DNA from 4 places in the Bradyrhizobium sp. IC4060 genome. Region 4 is predicted to be linked to each of the others. Evidence: predicted binding sites of a transcription regulator. Region 4 holds the regulator's gene; each other region holds the start of a gene.
What was found. The regulator PhoB, encoded in region 4, activates phosphate uptake and scavenging genes when phosphate is short. The targets are predictions, from matches to a motif close to TGTCATNNANCTGTCAT.
Positions count from the first base shown of each region.

Region 1 (7,180 bases), on a different contig from region 4:
CAGGAGCTGTTCAACGCCGGCGGCTGCTCGTCCTGTCATGCCACCCCCAATCAGCCCGATCGCCTGCGGCTCGGCGGCGGGCTGGCGCTGGGCTCGCCGTTCGGGACGTTCTACGTCCCCAATATTTCCCCCGATCCCGCCTACGGGATCGGCCGCTGGAGCGAGGCCGATTTCGTCAACGCCGTGATGCGCGGCATCTCGCCCACGGGCACGCACTATTTCCCCGCCTTTCCCTACACGTCCTATCATCTGGCCAGTGTCGACGACGTCCGCGATCTCTTTGCCTATCTGAAGACGCTTCCGTCGGTGTCCGGCACAGTGGGCGACCACGCGCTGCCGTTTCCGTTCAACATCCGCCGCAATGTCGGCATCTGGAAGCTGCTGTTCATGGACACCGCGCCGTTCGTCGCGGACGCCGCGCGCTCGCCGCAATGGAATCGCGGAGCCTATCTCGTGAACGCTTTCGGCCATTGCGCCGAATGCCACAGCCCGCGCAATGCGCTCGGCGGCATCATCGCCAGCCAGCGCTTTGCCGGTGGGCCCAATCCCGAAGGGGAGGGCTGGGTGCCCAACATCACGCAGCAGGGCATCGGCAACTGGAGCGAGAAGGATATCGCGGATTTTCTCGAGACCGGCGACCTGCCCGAGGGCGACAGCGCTTCGGGCGCGATGCGGGCGGTGATCAAGAATCTGGCGCAACTTACCGCGGAAGACCGCGCCGCGATGGCCGCCTATCTGAAGTCGCTGCCGCCGGTGCAGGGACCGACACCGCCCAAGCGCAAGGAGGGCGGCTAGCGCTGCCGGCGCTTCGGCCGTTGTTTTGCGCGTGATCTAAAGCGCGATGAGATTGGGATGAATCATCATCGCGCTTTAGGTTGTTGTTTACGCATGATCTTTCCGGAAAACCGCTTCGCACTTTTCCGGATCATGCTTTAGCCGGTGCCGAACGCCTTGAAGGTGATGATGGTGAGAGTGTCCTGGATGCCCGGCAGCACCTGCACCTTCTCATTCACGAAGTGGCCGATGTCGGTATCCTTGTCGACGTAGAACTTCACCAGGAGGTCGTATTGGCCGGCCGTGGAGTAGATCTCGGAGGCGATCTCGGCTTCGGCAAGCGCATTGGCCACCGTATAGGACTGGCCGAGCTTGCACTTGATCTGAACGAAAAAAGGAACCATCGCGGGCACTCCGAAAGCGTATTCTTCCGGCTAATAGGCCAAAACCGGCTGGATTTAGCAAGCGAACTTGCTGGATCATCCGAGGTGCATTCGGGCGCGATGCTAGGATGGGACCACTGCGGCGGCCAATGCATCCCTCAGGCGCTGGGCGAGCTCGACCTTGCGGTAGGGCTTGGTCAGCACGACCGCTCGCGCCTGCGCGCGGCCCTGCTCGACCAAGGTCTCCAGCGCGTAGCCCGAGGTGAACAGGACCGGCAGGCCGGGACGCACCCGCCGCGCCTGATCGGCGAGCTCCCAGCCGCTCATGCCGCCCGGCATCACGATATCGGTGAACAGCAAGTCGATGCCGGGATCGCCCTGCAGCTGCTGCAAGGCATCCTTGCCGTTGACCGCGGCGACGACGCGATATCCGAGCGCTTCCACCCTGCGAATGACGGAGGAGCGGACGAACGGATCGTCCTCGACGATCAGGATCGTCTCGTAGCCTCGCGGCGCCGTGTCCTCGCCGTCGGGAAGATCGGCTTGCGACCTACCGGTGCTCGCGCGCGGCAGGTAGATCCTGGCCGTGGTCCCAAGGCCAGCCTCGCTGTAGATCGAGACATGGCCGCCTGATTGCTTGGCAAAGCCATAGACCATGCTGAGGCCGAGGCCCGAGCCCCTGCCGACCTCCTTGGTGGTGAAGAACGGCTCGAACGCGCGTGCGGCGACCTCGGGCGTCATGCCTTCGCCGTCATCGGTAACCGCGATCAGGACGTAGCTGCCGGGTGCGACCTCCCGGTGAACGGCACCGTCATCATCCTCGATCGTGATCAGCTCCGTGGCCAGCGTGAGGTGGCCTCCCGATGGCATGGCATCCTGCGCGTTGAGCGCGAGATTGAGCACGGCGGATTCGAGCTGGGCGCGGTCGGCAAAGGCCAGGATCGTGCCGGGCCCGGAGGTCGTCCTGATCTCGATATCTTCGCGCAAGGTGCGCTTGAGCAGCTTGAACATGGAATCGAGCAGGCTCCGGCAATCGATCGTCTGAGGCCGCAGCAATTGGCGGCGGCTGAAGGCGAGCAGGCGCTGCGTCAGCTCGGCACCCCGTTCGCCCGATTGGCAGATGTCGTCGGCAAAGCGCCCGAGGTCGGGCCTCGCCTTGAGCTGCTCGCTCAGGTGCTCGGCATTGCCGATGATGACGGTCAGCAGATTGTTGAAGTCATGCGCGATGCCGCCGGAGAGCTGACCGACCGTCTCCATCTTCTGCGCCTGCTGAAGCTGCTGCTCGGTCAGCTTGCGCGCGGTGAGGTCGTGGACGATGCCGACGAAGATCAATTCGCCGTCCTGCCGCGCCTGGCCGACCGACAGCTCCATCGGAAACGTCGTGCCGTCCTTGCGCAGGCCGACGGCCTCGCCGCTGGTCGCGAAATGCCGCGCCTGGCGCTCGGATGCTGCATCCGCCTCGGGCATCAGCATGCCGACGTTGCGGTTCATCACCTCGTCGGCACGGTAGCCGAACAAGCGCTCGCAGGCCGGATTGAACAGCAGGATGCGGTCCTGCGCATCGAGCAGGATGACGCCGTCGACCGCGGTCTCGACGATCGCGGTGAGGCGCGCCACGCTCTCGCGCATCGCGCGCTGGGCGTCGCGGACCTGCTGCAGCAGCAGCGTGGCGTCGCGGCTCTTGATTTCCTCCTCCTCGAGCGCGGCCTGGACCTGTCGTAGCTCGAACGGCGAGGGGATCGTGAGGATCTTCGGCAGCAGCGGCCAGAGCGCGGCGGCGGTGAAGACCGACGCGACCGCCGTGGCGGCCTTGACCATGCCCTCGATGCCATAGATCGGAACCCAGAGCGTGTAGATCGACAGCACGTGGGTCAGGCCGCACGCCATGATGAAGATCGCGAACGCCCAGTAGACCCAGCCGAATTTGAGGTCGCGCCGCTTGGTGACGAGGATGGCGAGGGCGAACGGGATCGAGAAATAGGCGGCGGCAATGCTGGCGTCGGAAACGACGTGAAGCCAGATCAGCTCAGGCTCCCACAAAAGGCAGATGCCGTGCGGCGACAGCATGGACGAGTCGAGGAGACGTTCGAAGAAGGCCCACATCGTTCCACCCCAAGGAGTCTTGTTCAGGTGGCTTGCGGGGCCGGCGGCCCGCAACATGGGGGCGCTGGACGGTTCCACCACCTGACGTCTCGCGTAACCGGCGAAGCACGCTAAGGTACGCGACTATAGCAAGGGTCCGGCGCCGTTGCATTTTCAAGCCCGCATCATTTCGGGCCTTGGTCCGCGCGGTGTCCGACTGATTCGCAAGGCGCGCAATCGGTTCGCGAATCACGCCTGGCGGCGGCCCGGCGCGCTTGCTGACGTTCCACGGTCGCGCTACGAGAGGCCATGGCGGCCTCCTCAAGCACATGTCTCCCGCGATGACGACCCCGGTCGCACTCACCATCGCCGGTTCCGATTCGAGCGGCGGCGCCGGCATCCAGGCGGACCTGAAGACCTTTGCCGCGCTCGGCGTCTATGGCGCCTCCGTGATCACGGCGTTGACGGCGCAGAACACGCGCGGCGTGACCGGCATTCACGCGGTGCCGGCCGGGTTCGTCACCGAGCAGATCGACGCGGTGTTCTCCGACCTCGACATCGGTGCGGTGAAGATCGGCATGGTGGCCCAGGCCGCCAGCATCGATGCCATCGCGGCCGCGCTGTCGCGCTGGGCGCCGCGGCATGTCGTGCTCGATCCCGTCATGGTGGCGACCTCCGGCGACCGCCTGCTCGCCACTGAAGCCGTCGACGCCCTGCGCACCAGGCTGATGCCGCTGGCTGCCGTGATCACGCCGAACCTGCCGGAGGCTGCGGCCCTGCTCGATGCGCCGGTGGCGGCGAGCGAGGCCGAGATCGAAAGCCAAGGACGCCGCCTGCTGGCGCTGGGCTGCCGCGCCGTCCTGATCAAGGGCGGGCACGGCGAGGGCGCCGAGAGCACCGACTATCTCGTCACTGCCGAGACCGCGATCGCGCTCGCCGCGCCGCGTGTGGCCACCCGCAACACCCATGGCACCGGCTGCTCGCTGTCCTCCGCCATCGCGGCCGGGCTGGCCAGGGGCGAGGACCTCGAGGCCGCCGTGCGCAACGCCAAGGCCTGGATCAGCGCCGCGATCGCCGCCGCCGACCGCTTCAGCGTCGGCCACGGCCATGGGCCGATCCATCATTTCCACAAGTTCTACTGAGGCGGGCTTGCTTCGCCTCCCCCGCAAGCGGGAGGGAGCGCACCTACCCTGCGGCGCCATGTCGCCTGATTGTCGCATGCGACTGATATTCGCGGGGAGGGCGAGGCAAGGCGTGATTCGTATTTGAAGGTGCCTCAAGGGTTCAATCGGTCATCCCCCTGTCACGGGACATTGTTACAGGCTGGCGCATGGGAAGTTACGATGTGAGTGACGAGAGCCCGGAGCGGCGCTTTCGCACGTTGTTCATCTCCGACGTCCATCTCGGGGCCCGCGGTTCACAAGCCGATCTTCTGCTCGACTTCCTGCGCTACCACGATGCCGATACGATCTATCTCGTCGGCGACATCGTCGACGGCTGGGCGCTGAAATCGAGCTGGCACTGGCCGCAATCGCATAACGACCTCGTCCAGAAGCTTTTGCGCAAGGCGCGCAAGGGCGCCAAGGTCATCTACATTCCCGGCAATCACGACGAGTTCCTGCGCAACTATTACGGTACGCATTTCGGCGGCATCGACGTGGTCGAGAACACGGTTCACACCGGCGCCGACGGCAAGCGCTATCTGGTCATTCACGGCGACATCTTCGATCTCGTGGTGCAGAACGCGCGCTGGCTCGCCCATCTCGGCGACAAGGCCTACGACTTCGCGATCCAGATGAACCGCCTGGTCAACTTCTTCCGCCGCCTGTTCGGCGTGCCCTATTGGTCGCTGTCGCAATGGGCCAAGCAGAAGGTCAAGAACGCCGTCAACTATATCGGCGCGTTCGAGCAGGCGCTCGCCGCCGAGGCGCGGCGTCACCAGGCCGACGGCGTGATCTGCGGCCACATCCACTACGCCGTGATCCGCGACGAGGGCGGCATCCGCTACATGAATTGCGGCGACTGGGTGGAGAGCTGCACCGCCCTGGTCGAGCATGACGACGGTCACTTCGAGATCATCACCTGGGCGGATCAGTTGCGGAAGCCGGAGCAGGTGCCACAGGTCGCAGCCAGAGCTGCATAACAAGGACCTCTTGATGCGCATCCTGGTCGCGACCGACGCCTGGCACCCGCAAGTCAACGGTGTGGTTCGGACGCTGACCAAGCTCTCTGACGCTGCAAAAGCGCTCGGCGTCGAGTTCACGTTCCTGACGCCGCAATCGTTCCGCACCTTCGCGATGCCGAGCTATCGCGACGTGCGCCTCGCCATGCCGCGCCCGGCCCGGATCGCAAGGCTGATCGAGGAGGCGCGTCCCGACAGCATCCACATCGCGACCGAAGGGCCGATCGGCCTGATGGTCCGCCGCTATTGCCGCCAGCGCAAGCTGCCGTTCACGACCAGCTTCCATACCCGCTTTCCCGAATATGTCCGCGCCCGCGTGCCAGTGCCGGGCTCGCTGATCTGGCGGGCGCTGCGGCGCTTCCACAGCGCCAGCCGCGCCGTGATGGCGGCGACGCCGGCGCTCGCGCGCGAACTGACCGAGCGCGGCTTCGACAATGTCGTGCTGTGGCCGCGCGGCGTGGACACCACGCTGTTCCACCCGCGCGTCATCGATCTCTGCCTGCCGGCACCCGTGTTCCTGTCGGTCGGCCGCGTCGCAGTCGAGAAGAATCTCGAGGCGTTCCTCGACCTCGACCTACCCGGCACCAAGGTGGTCGTCGGCGACGGCCCGGCGCGCGCCTCGCTGGAAGAGGTCTACCCCGATGCGATCTTCCTCGGCGAGAAGCACGGCGAGGAACTGGCGGATATCTACGCGGCCGCCGACGTGTTCGTGTTCCCGAGCAAGACCGACACCTTCGGCCTGGTCCTGCTGGAGGCGCTCGCGAGCGGCCTGCCGGTCGCGGCCTTCCCCGTGAAGGGTCCCCGCGACGTGATTGGCGATGCGCCGGTCGGCGCGCTCGATCACGATCTGCGCAATGCCTGCTTCGCGGCGCTCGATATCTCCCGGCGGGACTGCGTCGCGTTCGCCGCCAACTACACCTGGGAGGCCTCGGCAACGGTCTTTATCGACAGCATTTTGGCGGTCGGGGCGGTGCTGCCCGGCCGGACCGGCGCGGAACAGCCGCGTTTCGTGGCTTGAGGCAAGAAATCCTCTCGCGGAGGTGTCTTGCCCGGGCCTGATTGGCCGCGATAGCATTCCGCCATGACCGAACAGGCCCTTCCGGTCGGCCCTGCCGACATCGATGCCGCAGCGCGCGTGATCGCGCCTTACGCCATCCGCACCCCGCTGTTGTCCTTCCCCGTGCTCAACGAGCGCGTCGGTGCGAAAGTGTTCCTGAAGCCGGAGATGCTTCAGCGCACCGGCTCGTTCAAGTTCCGCGGTGCGTTCAACAAGGTGTTCTCGATCCCGCAGGACAAGCGCGCCGGCGGCGTCGTCGCGTTCTCCTCCGGCAACCACGCGCAAGGCGTGGCGGCGGCGGCAAAGATCCTCGACATGCAGGCCACCATCGTGATGCCAGCGGACGCCCCGCTGTCGAAGCGCGAGCGCACCAAATCCTACGGCGCCGAGGTCGTGCTGTACGACCGCGACAAGGACGACCGCGAGGCGATCTCGCGCGGCATTGCCGAGAAGCGCGGCGCGACGCTGGTCAAACCCTACGACGATCCGTTCGTGATCGCAGGGCAGGGCACCGCCGGCCGCGAGATCGCCGAGGACATGGCAACGCTCGGGCTCGGCCCCGACATCGTGGTGGCGCCGGCCTCCGGCGGCGGCTTGATCGCGGGTGTCGCGACCGCCGTGAAGGCGCGCTATCCGCAAGCCGAGATCGTGGTCGCCGAGCCCGAGGCCTTCGACGATCACGGCATTTCACTCAGCGCAGGC
Region 1 is NZ_JADYVJ010000004.1:58,612-65,791, reverse strand. It holds gene I6F16_RS16285 (cytochrome c) at 1-795, shown strand, start outside; gene I6F16_RS16280 (Lrp/AsnC family transcriptional regulator) at 933-1,178, opposite strand; gene I6F16_RS16275 (PAS domain-containing sensor histidine kinase) at 1,281-3,260, opposite strand; gene thiD (bifunctional hydroxymethylpyrimidine kinase/phosphomethylpyrimidine kinase) at 3,581-4,381, shown strand; gene I6F16_RS16265 (UDP-2,3-diacylglucosamine diphosphatase) at 4,570-5,382, shown strand; gene I6F16_RS16260 (glycosyltransferase family 1 protein) at 5,396-6,439, shown strand; gene I6F16_RS16255 (threonine/serine dehydratase) at 6,503-7,180, shown strand, end outside.
Region 1: a site for PhoB is predicted at 4,530-4,546, ahead of I6F16_RS16265 (UDP-2,3-diacylglucosamine diphosphatase). Genes of this name have one in related genera too.

Region 2 (7,180 bases), on a different contig from region 4:
CAGCGCCGCGCCGGCATTGGCGAGCAGCGAGGCGCCATCGGTGCCATTGTGGGGAAAGACCGACATGCCCGTGGTGATGCCGGCGCGGACCGGCCGGCCGTCGATCTGAAAATCCTTCGCGACGGCTTCGCCGATCTGCTGCGCCAGCGCGAGGCCGGCCTCGGGCTGCTTGCCGTCGATGATCAGGCCGAACTCGTCCCCGGACAGGCGCGCCACCACGCCGCCGCGTGCGGAATCCTGGAGCCGATGGGCGACCTCGATCAGGAGCTTGTCGCCGAGCGCATGGCCGAAGACGTCGTTGACCTCCTTGAGGCCGTCGAGGTCGACGCAGAGCACGGCGAACTCCTCGCCGGTGCCCTCGCAAGCCTCGATCATCTGGGTCAGAGCCTGCAGGAAGGCGGCGCGATTCGGCAGATCGGTGAGGCCGTCGTGATAGGCCATGTGCGCCATGCGCGACTCGGTCTGCCGGCGGTCGGTGACATCCTCGTGGGTCTTGATCAGATATTGCGGCTCGCCGGCATCGTTGACCACAGTGGCGCGGCGGGTCAGGAACAGCCGCAGGCCGCCCTTGGTGGAGATCGGATGCTCCTCGGTGATCATCCCGCGCTTCTTGATCGCGGCCTCGTCGCGCGCGACGATCAGCTTGGCCTCCTTGGCGTTGAAGATGTCGGACGCGGTCAGGCCGGTGGCTTCCTCGCGCCTGCGGTTGAGGATCGTCTCCGCGCTGCGGTTGGCGAGCAGATAGCGGCCGTCCTTGACCTGCTCCACGATCAGCGCAACCGGGATGTTGTCGACCACGAGCTCGAGGAACTTCTTGGTGCTCTCCAGCTCCTGCGACAGCGAGCGGCGGTCGGTGATGTCCTCGAACAGGATGAGCAGAAATTCGGGCTTGTTGCTCTCGTTGCGGACCACGATCCGGATCGAGGCGACCATGCGCCGCGCGCCGGCACGATCCACCTCGAACTCATTGCGGTGCTGGCCATCCGGCGAATTGAGCGCGGCCTGGTCAGCGGCCTCGATGCTGGCCGCCGAGGCCGACGCAAACAGCTCCCGTGCATTCCTGCCGACGGCGAAGTCCCGCGACAATCCCCAGAACTTCTCATAGGCGCTGTTGGCGAAGATGTAGCAGCCGTCCTCGATGTTCTTGGCCGCCACGCAGGCCGGCACATGATCGAGCACCGATTCCAGGAACTGCTTGGTGGAGGCGAGCTGCCGCGACAGGTTGCGCTGCTCGGTGACGTCGAGATGGGTCGCCACCGAGCCGCCGTTCGGCAACACGAAATACTTCACCAGGATAGCCCGTCCGTCCGGCAGTTCCGTGGTCAGGCCATTGGCGCTCGATGCCTTTTGGTAAAATTCGTCATCGGTGACGCCGAGCACTCCGCGCTCGCGGCGCAGCCTCAGGATGTCGCAACCGGTCATGTTGGGCCGGAGGTCGGATCGCGTCAGGCCATAGATCTCGAGATAGCGGTCATTGCAGAAGATGACGCGGCGCTGCGCATCCGTCATCACCACGCCCTGGTTGAGGTTGTTCATGGCGGAGGAGATGAAGGCGTTGCGACGCAGCTGCAAACGGCTGGACCGGCGCAGCGAGGAATGGATCCACAGCCCGATCGCGGCGAGGAACGAGCAGACCACGATGCCCGCGATGAGGGCTTCCCAGATCACGCCGGGATCAAGCCTGGTGGGATCGCCCGGAACGGCAAGGCTGTCCGATGCCGCAAAGGCGCGCGCAGGCGCGCCCGTAACGGCCAGGCATAGGAGGGCGTGCACAGCAATCGAAAGCGTGCTGCCCACGTGCCAGTTCTTCTCAGCCATCAGCCACCCGCGATTTCAACGTCGGATTGTCTGGCCTCGCGGGTTTGGATCGGGTAAACGCCTGTGGGCACAACAGAATAATGTGACATAAAATGCGGCAATTGCCCTGACATGATAAACGACTTCTTAACGGAAGCCCCGCCTGCGCCGCCGCATCCGGACCGTGCGCCACCGGTGCTTCCAACTGGTCTCCTGCACAACCATGGATAGGGTCGATTGCGTCGTCATCGGAGCCGGCGTGGTCGGGCTCGCGGTGGCCCGGAAGCTCGCCCAGGCCGGGCGCGAGGTGATCGTGCTGGAGGAAGCCGAGGCGATCGGCACCGTCACCTCCTCGCGCAACAGCGAGGTGATCCATGCCGGCATCTACTACCGGGCCGGGAGCTGGATGGCGCGCATGTGCGTGGCAGGCAAGCACGCGCTGTACCGCTACTGCGCCGAGCGCGGCATCCCGCACAAAAATTGCGGCAAGCTGATCGTCGCGACCAGCCCGAAGGAGACCGAGAAGCTGCAATCGATCAAGGCGCATGCCGAGGCCAACGGCGTGCTCGACATGCAGCTGCTCTCGGGCGAGGCCGCACGCGCGCTGGAGCCGGCGCTCGCCTGCGACGCCGCGCTGCTGTCACCGTCGACGGGCATCATCGACAGCCATTCCTACATGCTCTCGCTGCGCGGCGAAGCCGAGGACGCCGGCGCAGCTTTCGCGTTTCACACCCCGCTGATCCGTGCCAAGGCGGCGGCCGGCCTCATCGAGATCGATGCCGGCGGCGAGGCACCGATGACGCTGCAATGCAGCCTCCTCGTCAACGCCGCGGGGCTGTCGGCAACGCATGTGGCGCGCAGCATCGACGGCATGCCGCTGGACCGGATTCCGCCGGCCTATCTCGCCAAGGGAAACTACTTCAGCTGCAACGCCAGGGCGCCGTTCTCGCGCCTGATCTATCCGGTGCCCGAGCCCGGCGGCCTGGGCGTGCACCTGACGCTGGACATGGCAGGACAGGCGCGCTTCGGGCCTGACGTCGAATGGATCGAGACGATCGACTACGAGGTCGATCCGTCACGCGCCGAGCGCTTCTATCCCGCGATCCGCAAATACTGGCCGACGCTGCCTGACGGCGCGCTGATGCCGAGCTATTCGGGCATCCGCCCGAAGATCGTGCCGCCGGCCGTGGCCACGCAGGATTTCTTGATGCAGGGCCCGCGCGATCACGGCGTTGCAGGCCTGATCAATCTGTTCGGCATCGAATCGCCGGGACTGACGTCCTCGCTCGCGATCGCCGATCACGTCGCCGAGCTCGCAGATATCGACAGTGTTTCGAGAAGCGGATAGGTGTGCGCGTCGAGAGCCACGGGTCCAAGCAAGAGTGAGCGCCGCACAACCGTGTTGCACGGTACACACCTTGCAGCAGGGATGAGCACGGATGCTCTCATCCCTGCGTGAAGGACGTGATCAACTCTACACTGTCACGGGGGTTACTAGTGGAGCGTGTCGCCAGATTGCTTCAGACGCTCGATCTGGTCCTTGACCATCAACTTCCGGCGCTTCAACTCAACAATTTGCAGGTCGTCTGTTGAAAGGTGCACGAGAGCTTCGTGCAATTCGTTTTCGAGAAGTTTGTGCTTCCGTTCCAATTCAACGAGATGTGCCTGAATTGTCATTCGAAACCTCCTCGGTAGGGTTGAACCTTTAGGATTCGATCCGGACAACCAAGTCTACATCACCGATTCGTCCTGTCGATGGGTATCCGTCGTTGCAGCGTCATTTTTGAAAGTTCATATGTAACGAAGCGTGACTAAGGGAACCACGCCGGAAAAATCCATGATATCAATACGCCGACGCACCGCCGCAGCTCCCTGCAGAAATATGTTGCTGGAGATCGGGGACGAGGGATCGCAGATCGCTTGCGATCACGCGGCGCAAGGACGATAATTTCCACAGGGCATCCACAGCCCGGATCTCACGCCTATCGGTTTTCGGCCACCGCAGACATGACCAATGAAGATGAGCGTGAGCTCGAAGCCGAGCTCACCCGGTTGCAGCAGGAACACCGAGATCTCGATGCGGCGATCGATGCATTGCATCAATCGCCCGCCCCCGACCTGTTGCGGTTACAGCGCCTGAAGAAGCGCAAGCTGTTGTTGCGCGACCGCATCGCGTTCATCGAAGACCAGATCACCCCCGACATCATCGCCTGACCGTGAGCCGGTCTTGCGCGGCGCCCCGCCGCTTCCGAATCCGCTTGACTCAATAAGAACAAAATAGGAACATTCGCGGGCGCCCCAACACCTCAGAGAACGCTCAAGGACAACACACGAGGACAACGCAGATGTCGGCAACCGCCCTTTTCGACAACAGCCATTACGAACAGGCCTGCGATCAGGCGATCGCGATGTGCGACGGCAATCTGCGCAGCACCATCAAGGCGCTGATCATGGCCAACGAATATCTGGAAGCCGAGCTGGAGGAATTGCAGGCGGCGATTTCAGCCGGCTGCATTCCGGAGATCTCGCGCAGCAAGATGCGGAGCAAGAGCAGCGCCGCATAATCTTCAACCTTGGAGCAACGCCATGTCGGATGTGACCTATTACGTTGCAATGCCCTTCTTGATCGATGACGACGGATCACCCGTCGCAGGCGCTGCAGAGGAGTGTCAGTCCTCGACGGCGGCGCTGCGACGCGCAGAGATGCTGGCGCGCGGCGCCGGCCATATCGGCGCGATCGCGTTCAGCCGCAGCGGCGATCCCATGACCGGCGAATTCGGCGACGCGACGCTGCTGCGCAAGTTCGGCAACGTGCCGGAAGATCTTGCCACCCTCTAGACTAGCGCTCGCCGCCGACCAGCCTGATCCGCGGCTCGTGCCGGCGGCTCGCCTTGCGCACATACATGGCGGCATCCGCCTCCTCCAGGGCGCGGCCTGCAGCGGATTGCGGACCGAGCAGCGCGACGCCGGCCGAGGCGCCCGCGGCCACGTGCTGGCCGCGAAAAACGAATGACAATTCGTCGATCGCCTGCTCCAAGGCCGCAGCCTTGACCTTCGCATCGGTCTCGCTGAGATTCCAGAGCAGCAGCGCGAACTCGTCGCCCCCGAGCCGGCCGACCACGTCGGAGGCGCGGATCTGTCGCGTCAGCGTGGCGACAATCGCCTTGAGCACCTCATCGCCGGCGGCATGACCGAAGGAATCGTTGATCGGCTTCAGCCGATCGACGTCGAGCACGATCAGCGCCCCGCTGGCGCGGTAGCGCTTCATATAGGCGATGGCGCGCGCGAGCTCGCGCTCGAAACCGCGCCGGTTGGGAATCCCGAGCAGGAAATCGGTATCGGCGGCCGCCTCGAGCTCCGAGATCCGCAACAGGGCCGCCTTGAGCTTGCTCCTGAGGCCGCGGATGATCGCCTTGCCGTCATCGGCAGCCGGCGCTCTGCGCAAGGCCGGTTTGGCCGCGCGGCTCGAAACGGCTTTGGATCGGGCGGCGCTCATGTTCCGGCCCTTTCTGGCCTTCGCAGGGCTCGCCCTTTTCGGTTTCTTCATGGGCATCGTGCTCAATGAAGGCTTGCGGGGATTCACCAAGACAGGATAGTGGATTCCCTTCTCCTTGCCACCGCCTTGCGAGCCGCCGGCCGGAATCATTAATCTGGCCTATCTCTCTGTTTTTCTGGGCACAATTGACGTCATGACCGCGCCGATCGCCATCATCATGGGAAGCCAGTCGGACTGGGACACGATGCGGCACGCCGCCGACACGCTTGACGCGCTCGGCATTGCTGCCGACAGCCGCATCGTCTCGGCCCACCGCACGCCCGACCGGCTGTTCGCATTCGCCAAGGGTGCCAAGGCCGCAGGCTACAAGATTATCATCGCCGGCGCCGGTGGCGCGGCCCATCTGCCCGGCATGGCGGCGGCGCTGACGGAACTCCCTGTGTTTGGTGTTCCCGTCGAATCCAAGACGCTCAGGGGCGTCGATTCGCTCTATTCGATCGTCCAGATGCCCGCGGGCATTCCGGTCGGCACCCTCGCCATCGGCAAGGCCGGCGCGATCAATGCCGCGCTGCTGGCAGCCGCCGTGCTGGCATTGTCCGACCCCGCCCTGTCGGATCGCCTCGCCGCCTGGCGCAAGGCCCAGACCGAGGCGGTCGCCGAGCGGCCGGAGGACAAGGCGTGACGGACACCAGGCACGTGAAGCTGAAGCCCGGTGACACCATCGGAATCCTCGGCGGCGGACAATTGGGCCGGATGCTTGCCATGGCCGCGGCGCGACTCGGCCTGCGCTGCCAGGTGTTCTCGCCCGATCCGGATTCACCGGCCTTCGACGTCGTGCTGAACGCGACCTGCGCCGAATATGCCGACGTGGAGGCGCTCGAATTGTTCGCGCATGATGTCGACGTCATCACCTACGAATTCGAGAACGTGCCGGCGGCAGCCGCGCTGGTATTGGACGCGCGCCGCCCGGTGCTGCCCAACCGCAAGATCCTCGAGACGACCCAGGACCGGCTCGCCGAGAAGGATTTCGTGACGAAGCTCGGGATCGGCACTGCCGCCTACGCCGACGTCACCTCCGTCTCCTCGCTGCGCGAGGCGATCGCCAGGATCGGCCTTCCAGCGGTGCTGAAAACCCGCCGCTTCGGCTATGACGGCAAGGGCCAGGCCATCATCCGCGAGGGCGACGACATCGCGAAGGTGTGGACCAGCCTCGCCACCAAATCGGCGATCCTGGAGGCCTTCGTGCCCTACGAGCGCGAGATCTCCGTGATCGCCGCGCGCGCGGCCACGGGCGAGGTCGAGTGCTTCGACGTCACCGAGAACGAGCACCGCGACCACATCCTGAAGATATCGCGTGCGCCCGCGCCGATTCCTGACGCGCTCGCCGAGGAGGCGCGCAGCATCGCGAGCAAAATCGCAAGCGCGCTCGACTATGTCGGCGTGCTCGCGGTCGAGATGTTCGTGCTGGCAGGCGGCACCGGACCGAAGGTGCTGGTCAACGAGATCGCGCCGCGCGTGCACAATTCCGGGCACTGGACGCTCGACGGCGCCTCCGTCTCACAGTTCGAGCAGCACATCCGCGCCATCGCCGGCTGGCCGCTCGGCAAGCCGGTGCGCCACGGCGAGGTCGTCACCATGACCAACCTGATCGGCGACGAGATCAACGATTACGAAAAGTGGCTGAGCGTGCCGGGCGCGACCGTGCACATCTACGGCAAGGGCGCGCCGCGCCCCGGCCGCAAGATGGGCCACGTGACAGAAGTCAGGCCGCCCCGGGACAAGTGACGGGATCGCAGCAAGAGCTGCAATCCCGCCGGGTGATTGTGACTACGCCGTCTTCACGCCCGCAACGACGCCGCTGGGCTCCTCGCTGAGCCAGCGATAGAT
Region 2 is NZ_JADYVJ010000003.1:306,780-313,959, forward strand. It holds gene I6F16_RS13260 (EAL domain-containing protein) at 1-1,818, opposite strand, end outside; gene I6F16_RS13265 (NAD(P)/FAD-dependent oxidoreductase) at 2,021-3,145, shown strand; gene I6F16_RS13270 (DUF465 domain-containing protein) at 3,292-3,474, opposite strand; gene I6F16_RS13275 (DUF465 domain-containing protein) at 3,805-4,011, shown strand; gene I6F16_RS13280 (hypothetical protein) at 4,143-4,361, shown strand; gene I6F16_RS13285 (hypothetical protein) at 4,384-4,635, shown strand; gene I6F16_RS13290 (GGDEF domain-containing protein) at 4,637-5,344, opposite strand; gene purE (5-(carboxyamino)imidazole ribonucleotide mutase) at 5,487-5,975, shown strand; gene I6F16_RS13300 (5-(carboxyamino)imidazole ribonucleotide synthase) at 5,972-7,078, shown strand; gene aqpZ (aquaporin Z) at 7,121-7,180, opposite strand, start outside.
Region 2: a site for PhoB is predicted at 3,562-3,578, ahead of I6F16_RS13270 (DUF465 domain-containing protein). Genes of this name have one in related genera too.

Region 3 (7,180 bases), on a different contig from region 4:
GAATTTGCTGCGCAACGAGGATGGCCGCTCGGTCAAGAAGGAAGACATCGTCGCGGTGTCGAAATGGCTGCGCAAGAAGTCGCTGGAGCATGAGATCGCCTTCCGCCCGGCGCGGGTGCTGATGCAGGACTTCACCGGCGTGCCCGCGGTGGTCGACCTCGCCGCGATGCGCAACGCGATGCAGAAGCTCGGTGGCGAGCCTGAGAAGATCAACCCCTTGGTGCCCGTCGATCTCGTCATTGACCATTCCGTGATCGTGAACTTCTTCGGCGACAACAAGGCTTTCGGCAAGAACGTCACCGAGGAATACAAGCAGAACCAGGAGCGCTACGAGTTCCTGAAGTGGGGCCAGAAGGCGTTCTCGAACTTCTCCGTCGTGCCGCCCGGCACCGGCATCTGCCACCAGGTCAATCTCGAATATCTGGCCCAGACGGTCTGGACCAAGAAGGAGAAGATGACCGTCGGCAAGAAGACCGGCACCTTCGAGGTGGCCTATCCCGATTCGCTGGTCGGCACCGATTCGCACACCACCATGGTCAACGGCCTTGCCGTGCTCGGCTGGGGCGTCGGCGGCATCGAGGCGGAAGCCTGCATGCTCGGCCAGCCGCTGTCGATGCTGCTGCCCAACGTCGTCGGCTTCAAGCTGAAGGGCGCGCTGAAGGAAGGCGTCACCGCGACCGACCTCGTGCTCACCGTGACGCAGATGCTGCGCAAGCTCGGCGTGGTCGGCAAGTTCGTCGAGTTCTTCGGCCCCGGCCTCGACCACCTCTCGGTCGCCGACAAGGCGACGATCGCCAACATGGCGCCCGAATACGGCGCGACCTGCGGCTTCTTCCCGGTCGATGCCGCCGCGCTCGATTATCTCAAGACCTCCGGCCGTGCCTCGGCCCGCGTCGCGCTGGTGCAGGCCTATGCCAAGGCGCAGGGCCTGTTCCGCACGGCCAAGTCGCCCGACCCCGTGTTCACGGAAACGCTGACCCTCGACCTCGGCGACGTCGTGCCGTCGATGGCCGGCCCGAAGCGTCCCGAAGGCCGCATCGCGCTGCCGACCGTCGCGGACGGCTTCTCGCTCGCGCTTGCCAGCGAGTACAAGAAGGCCGAGGAGCCGGCCAAGCGTTTCCCCGTCGACGGCAAGAACTTCGACATCGGCCATGGCGACGTCGTGATCGCTGCGATCACCTCCTGCACCAACACCTCGAACCCGAGCGTGCTCATCGGTGCCGGCCTGCTCGCGCGCAATGCGGCTGCGAAGGGCCTCAAGGCCAAGCCGTGGGTGAAGACCTCGCTCGCGCCGGGCAGCCAGGTGGTCGCGGAATATCTCGCCAATTCCGGTCTGCAGCCCGATCTCGACAAGGTCGGATTCAACCTGGTCGGCTTCGGCTGCACCACCTGCATCGGCAATTCCGGTCCGCTGCCTGAGGAGATCTCGAAGTCGATCAACGACAACGGCGTCGTCGCGGCCGCCGTGCTCTCCGGCAACCGCAACTTCGAAGGCCGCGTTTCGCCGGATGTGCAGGCGAACTACCTGGCCTCGCCGCCGCTGGTGGTCGCCTACGCGCTCGCGGGCAGCGTCACCAAGAACCTCGCCACCGAGCCGCTCGGCGAGGGCAAGGACGGCAAGCCGGTGTACCTGAAGGACATCTGGCCGACGACCAAGGAGATCAACGCCTTCATGAAGAAGTTCGTGACCGCGTCGATCTTCAAGAAGAAGTATGCCGACGTGTTCAAGGGCGACACCAACTGGCGCAAGATCAAGACGGTCGAGAGTGAGACCTATCGCTGGAACATGTCTTCGACCTATGTGCAGAACCCGCCCTACTTCGAAGGCATGAAGAAGGAGCCGGAGCCGGTCACCGACATCGTCGAGGCGCGCATCCTCGCCATGTTCGGCGACAAGATCACCACCGACCACATCTCGCCGGCCGGCTCCATCAAGCTCACCTCGCCCGCCGGCAAATATCTCAGCGAGCACCAGGTGCGTCCGGCCGACTTCAACCAGTACGGCACGCGTCGCGGCAACCATGAAGTGATGATGCGCGGCACCTTCGCCAACATCCGCATCAAGAACTTCATGTTGAAGGGCGCGGACGGAAACATCCCCGAGGGCGGCCTGACCAAGCACTGGCCCGACGGCGAGCAGATGTCGATCTACGACGCCGCGATGAAGTACCAGGAAGAGAAGGTGCCGCTGGTGGTGTTCGCGGGTGCCGAGTACGGCAACGGCTCCTCGCGCGACTGGGCCGCCAAGGGCACGCGCCTGCTCGGCGTGCGCGCCGTGATCTGCCAGAGCTTCGAGCGCATCCACCGCTCCAACCTGGTCGGCATGGGCGTGCTGCCGCTGACCTTCGAGGAAGGCACCTCCTGGCAGTCGCTTGGGCTGAAGGGCGACGAGAAGGTGACCATCCGCGGCCTCGTCGGCGACCTCAAGCCGCGCCAGAAGCTGACCGCGGAGATCGTCTCCGGCGACGGTTCGCTGCAGCGCGTTTCGCTGCTCTGCCGCATCGATACGCTGGACGAGCTCGACTACTACCGCAACGGCGGCATCCTGCACTACGTGCTGCGCAAGCTCGCGGCGTAAACGCGGATTTGTGAATGATGGCTCACTGCGAAGTGAGTAGAAGCCTTAACGAAGGCGGCCTATCAAAGGCCGCCTTCGCGCGTTTGCGGTACGCTTCAGATGGGCCCGCCCGGCGGAAAACCTCCCTTTGGACGGTGGCCCGGATGGATGAATGTACCGCGCCCCGTAAGACTACGGTGACCATCCGGCGATAAGATTTCCCTCTGAGAGCAACGGTGTGCGGCGTTCGACATGACGACAATGACGGCTTCCCATCTGATTCCACGTTGGTCCGGCGCCCTCTGGTCGGGAGCTCTCGGCATATGTGCGATCATCGCCGTCATTCGTCCTGCCGAGGCTGAACCCCGCGCCGTCGTCGAATTGTTCACCTCGCAGGGCTGCTCCTCCTGCCCGCCCGCCGACCAGATCATCGGCGATCTCTCCAAGGACCCCTCCGTCATCGCGCTGAGCATGCCGATCGATTATTGGGACTATCTCGGCTGGAAGGACACACTGGCGGATTCGCGCTTCTCTGCACGGCAGCGTGCCTATTCGCGCATGCGCGGCGACCGCGAGGTCTACACGCCGCAGGTCGTGGTCAACGGCTCCACCCATGTCATCGGCAGCGATCGCACCGGCATCGAGAACGCGATCGGCAAGACCGACAAGGGCACTGGCGTGATGAGCGTGCCGGTGACGATGTCGCTCTCGGGCAAGCAGATCAACGTGTCGGTCGCCGCAAGCAAGGAGCCCACGGTCTCGCGCGGCGAGGTCTGGATCTGCTCGATCGCGAAGTCGGTGCCGATCGCGATCACCCGCGGCGAGAACAAGGGACAGCAGGTCACCTATCACAACGTGGTGCGCAGCCTGCTCAAGGTCGGCGACTGGACCGGCCGTCCGGAGAGCTGGACGGTGCCGATCGAGAACCTCACGCGCGACGGCGTCGACGGCGCGGTGGTCTACGTCCAGGACGGCAGCCGCGAGCGACCGGGCCCGATGCTGGGTGCGGCCTACACGTCGCTGCATTGAAGCAGGCAGAACGTCTCAGCAATTGATGCTCGTCATTCCGGGGCGCGCCTCTTGGCGCGAACCCGGAATCCATTTCTCAGCCTGTGTGATGGTAAATGGATTCCGGGCTCGCGCTTCGCGCGCCCGGGAATGACGGCGGACCCGGAAACATCTCGGCACAAACAAAAAAGGACCAACTTGCGTTGGCCCTCCTTGTCGTGCGTACAGACCCGATCCTGTTCGACCCCGGGGGGCTGGGGGCTGAGGAATCCGGAACCGAAAGGACCGGGTCAACGCACGTCACCCTTTTCGCAGTGCAGGGCGGCAGGCGGTTGGCGGAAAAGCGGCGATACTATGATTCCTGCTAACGATCCCGTGACGGTTTGCCGCGACGGAGTTCCACCCTTGCGTGTGTCCTGATGCGACGCCGATTCGATGGGTCGAGCCCCTTGCGATGCGGAACGGTTGGCGCAATCATGCAATTGTCACGAACGCGGTTCCGGGACGATCTTGGCGGACGCGGGTAGCCGTGCGATGAGGAGGCGCTTCCCATGAGTCTGACGTCGGAGGATGCCGATCCGAGCGAGCAGCGCGCGGCGGCGCGTCCTGCCGCGGCGCATGCGCAGCCGAACCGGGTGACGTTCAACCGGCTCGAGCTGCACCGGATTCTCAATCTCTACGGCCGCATGGTCGCCGACGGCGAATGGCGCGACTATGCCATCGACTTCCTGAAGGACCGCGCCGTGTTCTCGGTCTATCGCCGCGCCTCGGAAGTGCCGATCTATCGCATCGAGAAGGACCCGCGCCTGGCGCGCAAGCAGGGCATGTACAGCGTGATCTCGGCGACCGGCCTGATCCTGCGTCGCGGCCACGAGCTCGAGCGGGTGCTGCTGGTGATCGATCGCAAACTGGCGGTGGTGTAGCCGAACCATCGATCGTCATTCCGGGGCGCGACGAAGTCGCTAGCCCGGAATGCATCCCTCCCTCCACCGCCCCTGCCGTTCAATGGATTCCGGGTTCGATGCTGTGCATCGCCCCGGAATGACGGATGAACTACTTCCCCGGCACCGTGCTTGCGCCCTCGCCGAGGTCGCGCTGCATCATCACGGTGTCCAGCCAGCGGCCGAATTTCAGCCCGACACTGGGATGCGTGCCGATCATCTTGAAGCCGCACCTTGTGTGCACGCCGATCGACCCGGCATTGGCGGAATCGCCGATGACAGCGATCATCTGGCGAAAGCCGCGCGCTTCGCATTCGACGATCAGCCGTTCCAGCAGCATTGAGCCGACGCCGCGGCGGTGGAAGGACGGATCGAGATAGATCGAGTTCTCCACCGTGAAGCGATAGGCGGGCCGCGGCCGGTAGGCGCCGGCATAGGCATAGCCGGCCACGCGGCCGTCCAGCATGGCGACGAAATAGGGATAGCCGCCGTCGATCAGCGCGCGATAGCGGCGCGTCATTTCCGAGAGGTCGGGCGGCTCCAGCTCGAACGTCGCCGTGCCCTCGCGGACGGCCTGCTGGTAGATGGCGGTGACGGCGGGGAGGTCGGCCTCGGTGGTGGGCCTGATATCGGGTGCGGACATGGGGGAAGGATAGAGCGTTCCCTGAGGGGCCGGAAGAGGCTGCGCTGCCTCCACACCCGTCATTGCGAGCGCAGCGAAGCAATCCAGAAATGCATCTGCGGAGGGGCTCTGGATTGCGTCGTCGCATCGGCGCAAAATTGCTGCGCAATTTTGTCGCGAGCTCCTCGCAATGACGGGGAGAGGCCGTACCCTCAAAACAAAACCCCGGCCTTTCGGCCGGGGTTCGTGTCCGTTCTCTCGTCTCAGAGCTTACTCGCGCTGGCCGAGGAGCTGCAGCAGCAGCGTGAACAGGTTGATGAAGTTCAGGTACAGCGACAGTGCGCCGGTGATGGCCGAACGCTCTGCGACGTCACCGCCGGCCGAGGCATAGCCGTAGATGTAGTCGTTCTTCAGCCGCTGGGTATCCCAGGCGGTCAGGCCCGAGAACACCAGCACGCCGACCACCGACACGATGAACTGCAGCATCGAGCTGGCCAGGAACAGGTTCACCAGGCTGGCGAGAACGATGCCGATCAGGCCCATGAACAGGAACGAGCCCATGCCGGTCAGGTCACGCTTGGTGGTGTAGCCGTAGAGGCTCAGCGCACCGAAGGTCGCCGCGGTGATGAAGAACACCCGCACGATCGAGGTGTGCGTGAACACCAGGAAGATCGACGACAGCGAGATGCCCATCAGCGCCGCGAACACCCAGAACAGGATCTGGGCGGTCGAGGGTGCCAGACGATTGATGCCTGCCGAGATCACGAATACCATCGCGAGCGGCGCCAGGATGAACAGCCACTTCAGGGGGCTGACGAACATGGCGTAGCCGAACGGCGTCAGGAACACCTTGCCGACGCGGACGGCGTCCGCCGTCGGAACGTCGGTCACGGCGGCCATGTAGACGCCGAGCGCGGCAAGGCCGGTGATGGCCAGGCCAATGCTCATGTAGTTGTAGATGCGCAGCATATAGGCGCGCAGGCCGGCATCGACCGTCGCGGCGTCAACACGCCCGGCGGCCCTGCCGAAAGGAGAAGCGTAGTTACGGTCTAGGTCCGACATGGTCGAATTCCCGTTGGTTGGTCCGGTCCGGCACGAGGGTCGCCATGCCGCCGGTTCGTCAAATTCTATCTCGGAGACCGCTGCCAGCCGATTTAATTTTGGCTCACAATCGGGACTCCGAACCCATCCGATATGTGGGAAACTAACACATTCGCCGCAACCTTCCACGCGCGGCTGAATGTCGCCCTCGGCGTCAATCCTGACGCGAAGCTGACCGGTAGCGTGGTTAATCGCCGAAACCGGGCCGATTCCGGCCAGCCCGATCCGCCGCTACATTTTGTCACAAATTTCGCAACACCGTCGCGGGCTTTTTGTTCAATGCCAGCAGCGTGCCGGCAAGCCCGAGCCCGACGGTGACGACCAGCGCGGCGGCGACCACGCCGGCGGCGCTGCCGGCCTGCCAGACGAAGCTCAGCGTCATCAGCCGCGTCACGATCAGCCAGGCCGCGATGCTGCCCGCGATCACCCCGAACACCGCGGTGGCAAGGCCGATCAGGAGGTATTCGAGGGCATAGGCGCCGAGCAGCCGCAGCCGCGTCGCGCCCAGGGTCTTCAGGATCACCGCGTCGTAGACCCGGTGGCGGTGGCCGGCGGCGAGCGCCCCACCCAGCACCAGGATCGCCGAGATCAGCGTCACGGCGCTGGCGCCGCGGATCGCCAGGGCCAGATTGGTCACCACGGAGCCGACCGTCTCCATCACCTCGCGCACGCGCACGCTCGTCACCATCGGATAGGCGTCGGCGACCTCCTTGATGATCTTGCCGTCGCCCGCCGCCTTTCCGCCCGCTTCTGTCAGCGTCGCGATATGGGTGTGCGGCGCGCCCTTGAAGGCGTTGGGCGAGAACACCAGGACGAAATTGATGCCGAGACCTTGCCAGTCGATCGTGCGCAAATTGCTGATCTTGGCCGGAATGTCGCGGCCGAGCACGTTGACCACGACCTCGTCGCCGAGCTTGAGGCCGAGCCCGTCGGCAATCTTCTTCTCCAACG
Region 3 is NZ_JADYVJ010000017.1:68,968-76,147, reverse strand. It holds gene acnA (aconitate hydratase AcnA) at 1-2,578, shown strand, start outside; gene I6F16_RS33655 (DUF1223 domain-containing protein) at 2,810-3,586, shown strand; gene I6F16_RS33650 (DUF2794 domain-containing protein) at 4,117-4,488, shown strand; gene I6F16_RS33645 (GNAT family N-acetyltransferase) at 4,619-5,149, opposite strand; gene I6F16_RS33640 (Bax inhibitor-1/YccA family protein) at 5,399-6,190, opposite strand; gene I6F16_RS33635 (FtsX-like permease family protein) at 6,471-7,180, opposite strand, start outside.
Region 3: a site for PhoB is predicted at 4,038-4,054, ahead of I6F16_RS33650 (DUF2794 domain-containing protein). Genes of this name have one in related genera too.

Region 4 (7,180 bases):
TCCTACACCATCGTCATCACCAATTCGGGCGAGGAGACCGTGCAGCTCAAGACGCGGCACTGGATCATCACCGATGCCTCCGGCCGCCAGCAGGAGGTGAAGGGCGAAGGCGTGGTCGGCGAGCAGCCGATCCTCGCCCCCGGCGAACGCTTCGAATACACCTCCGGCGTGCCGCTCTCGACCGCCTCGGGCTTCATGACCGGCCGCTACCAGATGGTCAGCGAAACCGGCGAGCGTTTCGAGATCGACGTGCCGACGTTTTCGCTGGACAGCCCCGACAACAAGCGGGTGTTGAATTAGAGAGGCGAGTTCGCCGTAACCGGGGCATCCAGTACGCCGCGGCCTCTCGTTGCGATCAGCATCGTCTCGGAGTACTGGATCGCCCGATCAAGTCGGGCGATGACACCGCGCGTGTGGCACTGCTCCACTCGACATTGCGAGTGCAGCGACGCGGGTAGGCTCAGGCGTCCTCGACGCCCGCCTCGTGGGGCGTGAACTGATACACCGACGAGCAGAACTCGCAGGTGACGACGACCTTGTCGTCCTTGACCATGGCGGCGCGGTCGTCGTGCGAGAAGCTCTTGAGCATCGCGGCGACCGCATCGCGCGAGCAGGAGCACCGCGCCTCGAGCACCTGCGGATTGAACACGCGCACGCCGCGCTCGTGGAAGAGGCGGTAGAGCAGCCGCTCGCCGGAGAGCTCGGGATCGATCAGCTCGACGTCTTCGACCGTCTCGATCAGCGAGCGTGCCTCGACCCATGCATCGTCTTCCGCGACGCTGTGCACCTCGGTGCCGTCGGGCGCATCGCCGGGATGCAAGTCCGCCTGCCGCGCGCGCTCCGGCGCCTTCGGCAGAAATTGCATCAGCATGCCGCCGGCGCGCCAGCGATGCTTGCCGCCGTCGCTCGAGCGCCACTCCTCGCCGACCGCGAGGCGCACGCGCGTCGGGATCTGCTCGGAGCGCAGGAAATATTCGTGGGCGGCGTCTTCCAGGCTGCCGCCGTCGAGCGCAACCAGGCCCTGGTAACGGCTCATGTCGGGGCCCTGGTCGATGGTCATGGCGAGATGGCCGCGGCCGAGCAGCGTGCCGGAATCCTTGGCCGTGCCCAGGCGCGAGGCGTCAAAGCGCGCATAGGCGCGCAGGCGGTCCGGGGCCTTGTAGTCGACCACCAGGAACGACACCGGACCGTCGGTCTGGGCCTGAAGAATGAAGCGGCCCTCGAATTTCAGCGTCGAGCCGAGCAGCGTCGTCAGCACGATGGCCTCGCCGAGCAGCTTGCCCACGGCTGCGGGATAATCGTGCTTGGTGAGGATGTCGTCGAGCGCGGGGCCAAGCCGCACCAGGCGCCCGCGCACGTCAAGCGCGTCGACCTCGTAAGGCAGCACGGCGTCATCGATCGGAACCGATGATGGCGCGCGAACCGGGCCTTCAGGCCCGGTGTTCATGTCAGGAGACTGGGAAACCATGGCGCTTTATCTGGGGTCGGAGGGCGGAAATGGAAGGGGGCGCGTTCCGGATGCGATGAGGGTGCACAACGCTACAGCAAGCTCGGTGTCGTCCCGGGGCGCGCAACGCGCGAGCCCGGGACCCATAACCACAGGACCACGTCATCGAGCGAGATGGCAACTCCGAGTCTTCGCCAAACGACTTCCTGTGGATCTGCGCGCGCTTTTGGCGCGCTTGTGCGGGACGACAATTGCGTGTGAGGCCGCAGCCGGGCTTCCAGCGCGCCTACTTCACCGCGTCGAAGCACCAGGCCAAGATGCCCTTCTGCGCGTGCAGGCGGTTTTCGGCCTCGTCGAACACGACCGATTGCGGCCCGTCGATCACCTCGTCGGTGACCTCCTCGCCGCGATGGGCCGGCAGGCAATGCATGAACAATGCGTCCGCCTTGGCCAGCGACATCAGCTTGGCATTGACCTGGTAGGGCTTGAGCACGTTGTGGCGGTGCTCGCCCTCCTTGTCGCCCATCGACACCCAGGTGTCGGTGACGACGCAATCGGCGCCGCGCACGGCGGCTTCCGGATCGGTGCCGAGCACGATCGGCGCGCCCGTCGCCTTGATCCAGTCGCGCATGGCCTTTTTCGGTGCGAGCTCCGGCGGCGTTGCGACATTGAGCTGGAATTTGAAGCGCTCGGCGGCATGGGCCCAGGACGCCAGCACGTTGTTGTCGTCGCCGGTCCAGGCCACCGTCTTGCCCTCGATCGGGCCGCGATGTTCCTCATAGGTCATGAGGTCGGCCATCACCTGGCAGGGATGCGAACGCCGCGTCAGGCCGTTGATGACGGGCACGGTGGCGTTGGCCGCAAGCTCCAGCAGCGCATCGTGGTTGAGGATGCGGATCATGATGGCGTCGACATAGCGCGACAGAACCCGCGCGGTGTCGGCGATGGTCTCGCCGCGGCCGAGCTGCATCTCGGCGCCGGTGAGCATGATCGCCTCGCCGCCGAGCTGGCGCATGCCGACGTCGAACGAGACGCGGGTGCGGGTCGAGGGACGCTCGAAGATCATCGCCAGCGTCTTGCCCTCGAGCGGCCTGACCGGCTGCTGCGCCTTCTGCTTCGCCTTCATCGCCGAAGAGGCGGCGAGCATGCTCTTGAGCTCCGAGAGCGGCAGCTCGTTGATATCCAGGAAGTGCTTGGGAGCTTTGTTGGGCGTCGTGCTCATCAGCTTGCCGCCCGCTTGGTCTGGCTGGAGGAGATCGCAGCGCAGGCGCGCTCTAACCGGCCGACGCTGTCCTCGATCTCCGCTTCCGTGACGATCAGGGGCGGCAGGAAGCGCACGACATTGTCGCCGGCCCCGACGGTGAGCAGCTTTTCGGCGCGCAGCGCCGCGACGAGATCGCCCGAGGGCACCACCGCCTTGATACCGATCAGCAGGCCCTCGCCGCGCACCTCGCTGACGATTTCGGGATGACGATCGATCACGGAGGCGAGCTTCTGCTTGAGCAGCAGCGACATCTTCTGCACGTGGTCGAAGAAGCCGGGCTTGAGCATGACATCGAGCACGGCGTTGGCAGCCGAGATCGCGAGCGGATTGCCGCCGAAGGTGGAGCCGTGCGAGCCGGGCCCCATGCCGGCCGCCGCGTCCGCGGTCGCCAGCACCGCACCGATCGGAAAGCCGCCGCCGAGCGCCTTGGCGAGCGACATCACATCCGGTGTGACGCCGGTGCGCTTGTAGGCAAAGAGCTCGCCGGTGCGGCCCATGCCGGTCTGCACCTCGTCGAAGGCGAGCAACAGGCCGCGCTCGTTACAGAGTTCGCGCAGCGCCCTCAGGAAGGCGTGAGGTGCAGAACGAACGCCACCCTCGCCCTGGATCGGCTCGATGAGAATGCCGGCGGTGTGCGGACCGATCGCCTTCTTCACGGCGTCGAGGTCGCCGTGCGGCACCTGATCGAAGCCGTCCATCGGCGGACCGAAGCCCTCGAGATATTTCGCAGAGCCGGTGGCGGCGAGCGTCGCCAGCGTGCGGCCATGGAAGGCACCCTCGAAGGTGATCATGCGGTAACGTTCCGGATGCCCCTTGGAGAAGTGATGGTGGCGCACCAGCTTGATCACGCCTTCCAGCGCCTCGGCGCCGGAATTGCAGAAGAACACGAAGTCCGCAAAGCTCTCATTGCAGAGGCGGCTTGCGAGCTTCTCGCCGTCAGGGCTCTGGAACAGGTTCGACATGTGCCAGAGCTTGGTCGCCTGCTCCTGCAACGCCTTGACCAGCGCGGGATGGACATGGCCGAGCGCATTCACCGCGACACCCGAGGTGAAATCGAGATAGCGATCGCCGTTGGTCGCGATCAGCCAGCAGCCTTCGCCGCGCTCGAAACCGAGGTCGGCCCTGGCGAAAACGGGGAGCAAATGCGGCGCTGCGCTGTTAGTCATGACGTCACTTGAATGTTGCGGACGGTGTGAGGCATGCATTGCGCGACGCACCATCGACCGGCCCCGGAAAACGAAACGTGCCGCCTTTTAAGGGCGGCACGTGGCACTATCTTATGCCTGGCAAGACGGGTGTCAATGCCGCCCGGAAAGCCTCGCGAAACGCTGATTCCGTAGTCTTGCGGTGCCGATTTTGCGGGTTTTTCACCACGGAACATGTGGAAGCGAGTCGGCGGACTCTTGCGCGGGAGTCACGCCATATTGTAGCGTTTGGACTGTCAGATACGACATCTCGTGCAGCAGTTCTGATCCCAGAAGTCCTCATGTACCGGCGTAAACGTTCGGGCGTCTTGAGCGCGCCCGGCGAGCCTTAAGGGATTCTGACGGCACGGGTTTTTCAAGGCTAAAGCATTCGCTGCGAAGGCCCCAGGATGGCAGGCGCGCAGCGAGGGAAAGGGTGCAATGACGGTTTTGACCTGGTCCGATGATCGCGTCGAGCAGCTGAAGAAGCTCTGGGAGGCCGGACTTTCGGCCAGCCAGATCGCGGCGGAGCTCGGCAATGTGACCCGCAATGCCGTGATCGGCAAGGTGCACCGGCTCGGCCTGTCCGGCCGCGCCAAGAGCCCTTCATCGGCAGCGCCGCGGCCGCGCAAGGCACGGCCCGCGCAGCATATGATGCGGGTGACCCGCCCCGTCGCGCGCGGCAACACCGCGTTGGCGCAGGCCTTCGAGGTCGAGTTGGAAGCCGAGCCGGTTACCTACGACAACGTGGTGCCGATGAGCCAGCGGCTGTCGCTGCTGGAATTGAACGAGGCGACCTGCCACTGGCCGGTCGGCGATCCCTCGAGCCCGGATTTCTTCTTCTGCGGCGGCAAGGCGCTCTCCGGCCTGCCCTACTGCGCCCAGCATTCGCGCGTGGCCTATCAGCCCGCAGCGGACCGCCGTCGCGCAGCACCGAAACCGGGCACGCGGTGAGCTTGCGGAATTCCCTGATCGCCAAGCTTTGATCGCCAAGCTTGATCGCCAAGACTGCAGCCGTCACACGATGACGGCTCCCAATCGTTCGGTGTCATCCCCGCGAATGCGGGATCCGTAACCGCGGGGCGCAATCGTTGCGCGAGATGGTCACTCCGAGTCTTCGCCAAACCACGTCCTGTGGCTAATCGCGAAGAGCGCAAGCGCTCGCGCTGAGATCCCGGGCTCACGCTGCGCGCGCCCCGGGATGACGGCCGAGATCGGCGCCGCAGTTCGCCAAACCAGCTGTCGCTGGCGCCTTACGTCTGCTCAGCCTTCGCGAAGCGATCGTCCAGCGCGTAGCCGGCGCCGCGGACGGTGCGGATCGGGTCCTGCTCGCGGCCGAGATTGAGCAGCTTGCGCAGGCGGCCGATATGCACGTCGACGGTGCGCTCGTCGATGTAGATGTCGCGGCCCCAGACGCTGTCGAGCAGCTGCTCGCGCGAGAACACGCGGCCGGGATGCTCCAGGAAGAACTCCAGCAGGCGATATTCGGTCGGACCGAGATCGATCGGCCGGCCCGAGCGCGCCACGCGGCGCTTGTCGCGGTCGAGCTCGATATCGCCATAGGCGAGCACGGTGGCGAGGCGCTCGGGGCTCGCGCGCCTGAGCAAGCCCTTCACGCGCGCAAGCAGCTCCGGCACCGAGAACGGCTTGACGATATAATCATCCGCGCCGGTCGCGAGCCCGCGCACCCGTTCGCTCTCCTCGCCGCGCGCGGTGAGCATGATGATCGGCAGCTGCTTGGTCTCGGGGCGGGTCCGAAGCCGCCGGCACAGCTCGATGCCTGACAGGCCCGGCAGCATCCAGTCGAGCACGATCAGATCGGGAATGTGCTCCTTGAGGCGGGTGTCGGCGTCATCGCCGCGCATCACCGTCTCGACGTCATAGCCGTCGCCTTCGAGGTTGTAGCGAAGAAGCTCGGTGAGAGCTTCCTCGTCCTCAACCACCATAATGCGTGCGCCCATGTGGTCGTAGCTCCTTAAGTCGTCAGGTGTTCGGCACCGTCGTGGCGAAGGTCGTCATGTCGCCCTTCGGCCGCTTGTCGGTGATCGCCTGGCCCTCGATCATGTAGAACACGGTCTCGGCGATGTTGGTGGCGTGGTCGCCGATCCGCTCGATGTTCTTGGCACAGAACATCAGGTGGATGCAGAACGAGATGTTGCGCGGATCCTCCATCATGTAGGTGAGGAGCTCGCGGAACAGCGAGGTGCAGATGGCGTCGACTTCTTCGTCGCCCTTCCACACCGCCATCGCCGCCGGCAGGTCGTGCGCGGCATAGGCGTCCAGTACCGACTTGACCTGCTGCTGCACGAGGTCGGTCATGTGCTCCAGGCCGCGGAACAGCTTGAGCGGATGGAAATCCGTCTCCAGCGCCGCGACGCGCTTGCCCATATTCTTGGCGAGATCGCCGATGCGCTCGAGATCGGTCGCAACGCGCATCGCGCCGACGATCTCGCGCAGGTCGACGGCCATCGGCTGGCGGCGGGCGATGGTGAGCACGGCGCGCTCCTCGATGCGCTTCTGCAGCGCGTCGAGCTCGACGTCGGTGGCGACGACGCGCTGGCCGAGCGCGACGTCGCGGCGGATCAGCGCGTCGACGGAATCGACGATCATGCGCTCGGCGATGCCGCCCATCTCGGCGACCAGGCGGGTGAGCTCCTGAAGGTCGCTGTCGAAAGCCTTTACGGTATGTTCAGAACCCATGTTCCGTCTCCTCAGCCGAACCGGCCGGTGATGTAATCCTGCGTGCGCCGATCGCTCGGCGACGTGAAGATCTTGCTGGTGTCGTCGAACTCGATCAACTCGCCGAGATACATGAAGGCGGTCTTGTCGGAAACGCGCGCGGCCTGCTGCATGTTGTGGGTGACGATCGCGATCGTGTAGTTCTCGGACAATTCCTGGATCAGCTCCTCGACCTTGGCGGTCGAGATCGGGTCGAGCGCCGAGCAGGGCTCGTCAAACAGGATCACCTCGGGCCGCACCGCGACGGTGCGGGCGATGCAGAGGCGCTGCTGCTGGCCGCCGGAGAGCGACAGGCCGGAGGCATTGAGCTTGTCCTTGACCTCGTTCCACAGCGCGCCACCGCGCAGTGCCTTCTCGACGCGGTCGTCCATCTCGGACTTGGAGATCTTCTCATAGAGACGAATGCCGAAGGCGATGTTCTCGTAGATCGTCATCGGGAACGGCGTCGGCTTCTGGAACACCATGCCGACCCGGGCGCGGAGCAGGTTGAGGTCGAGCTTGGGGTCGAGGATGTTGGTATGGTCGAGCAACAGCTGACCGTCGGCG
Region 4 is NZ_JADYVJ010000010.1:183,052-190,231, forward strand. It holds gene apaG (Co2+/Mg2+ efflux protein ApaG) at 1-300, shown strand, start outside; gene I6F16_RS27875 (Hsp33 family molecular chaperone) at 461-1,468, opposite strand; gene argF (ornithine carbamoyltransferase) at 1,734-2,669, opposite strand; gene I6F16_RS27885 (aspartate aminotransferase family protein) at 2,669-3,877, opposite strand; gene I6F16_RS27890 (GcrA family cell cycle regulator) at 4,337-4,849, shown strand; gene phoB (phosphate regulon transcriptional regulator PhoB) at 5,149-5,856, opposite strand; gene phoU (phosphate signaling complex protein PhoU) at 5,879-6,595, opposite strand; gene pstB (phosphate ABC transporter ATP-binding protein PstB) at 6,607-7,180, opposite strand, start outside.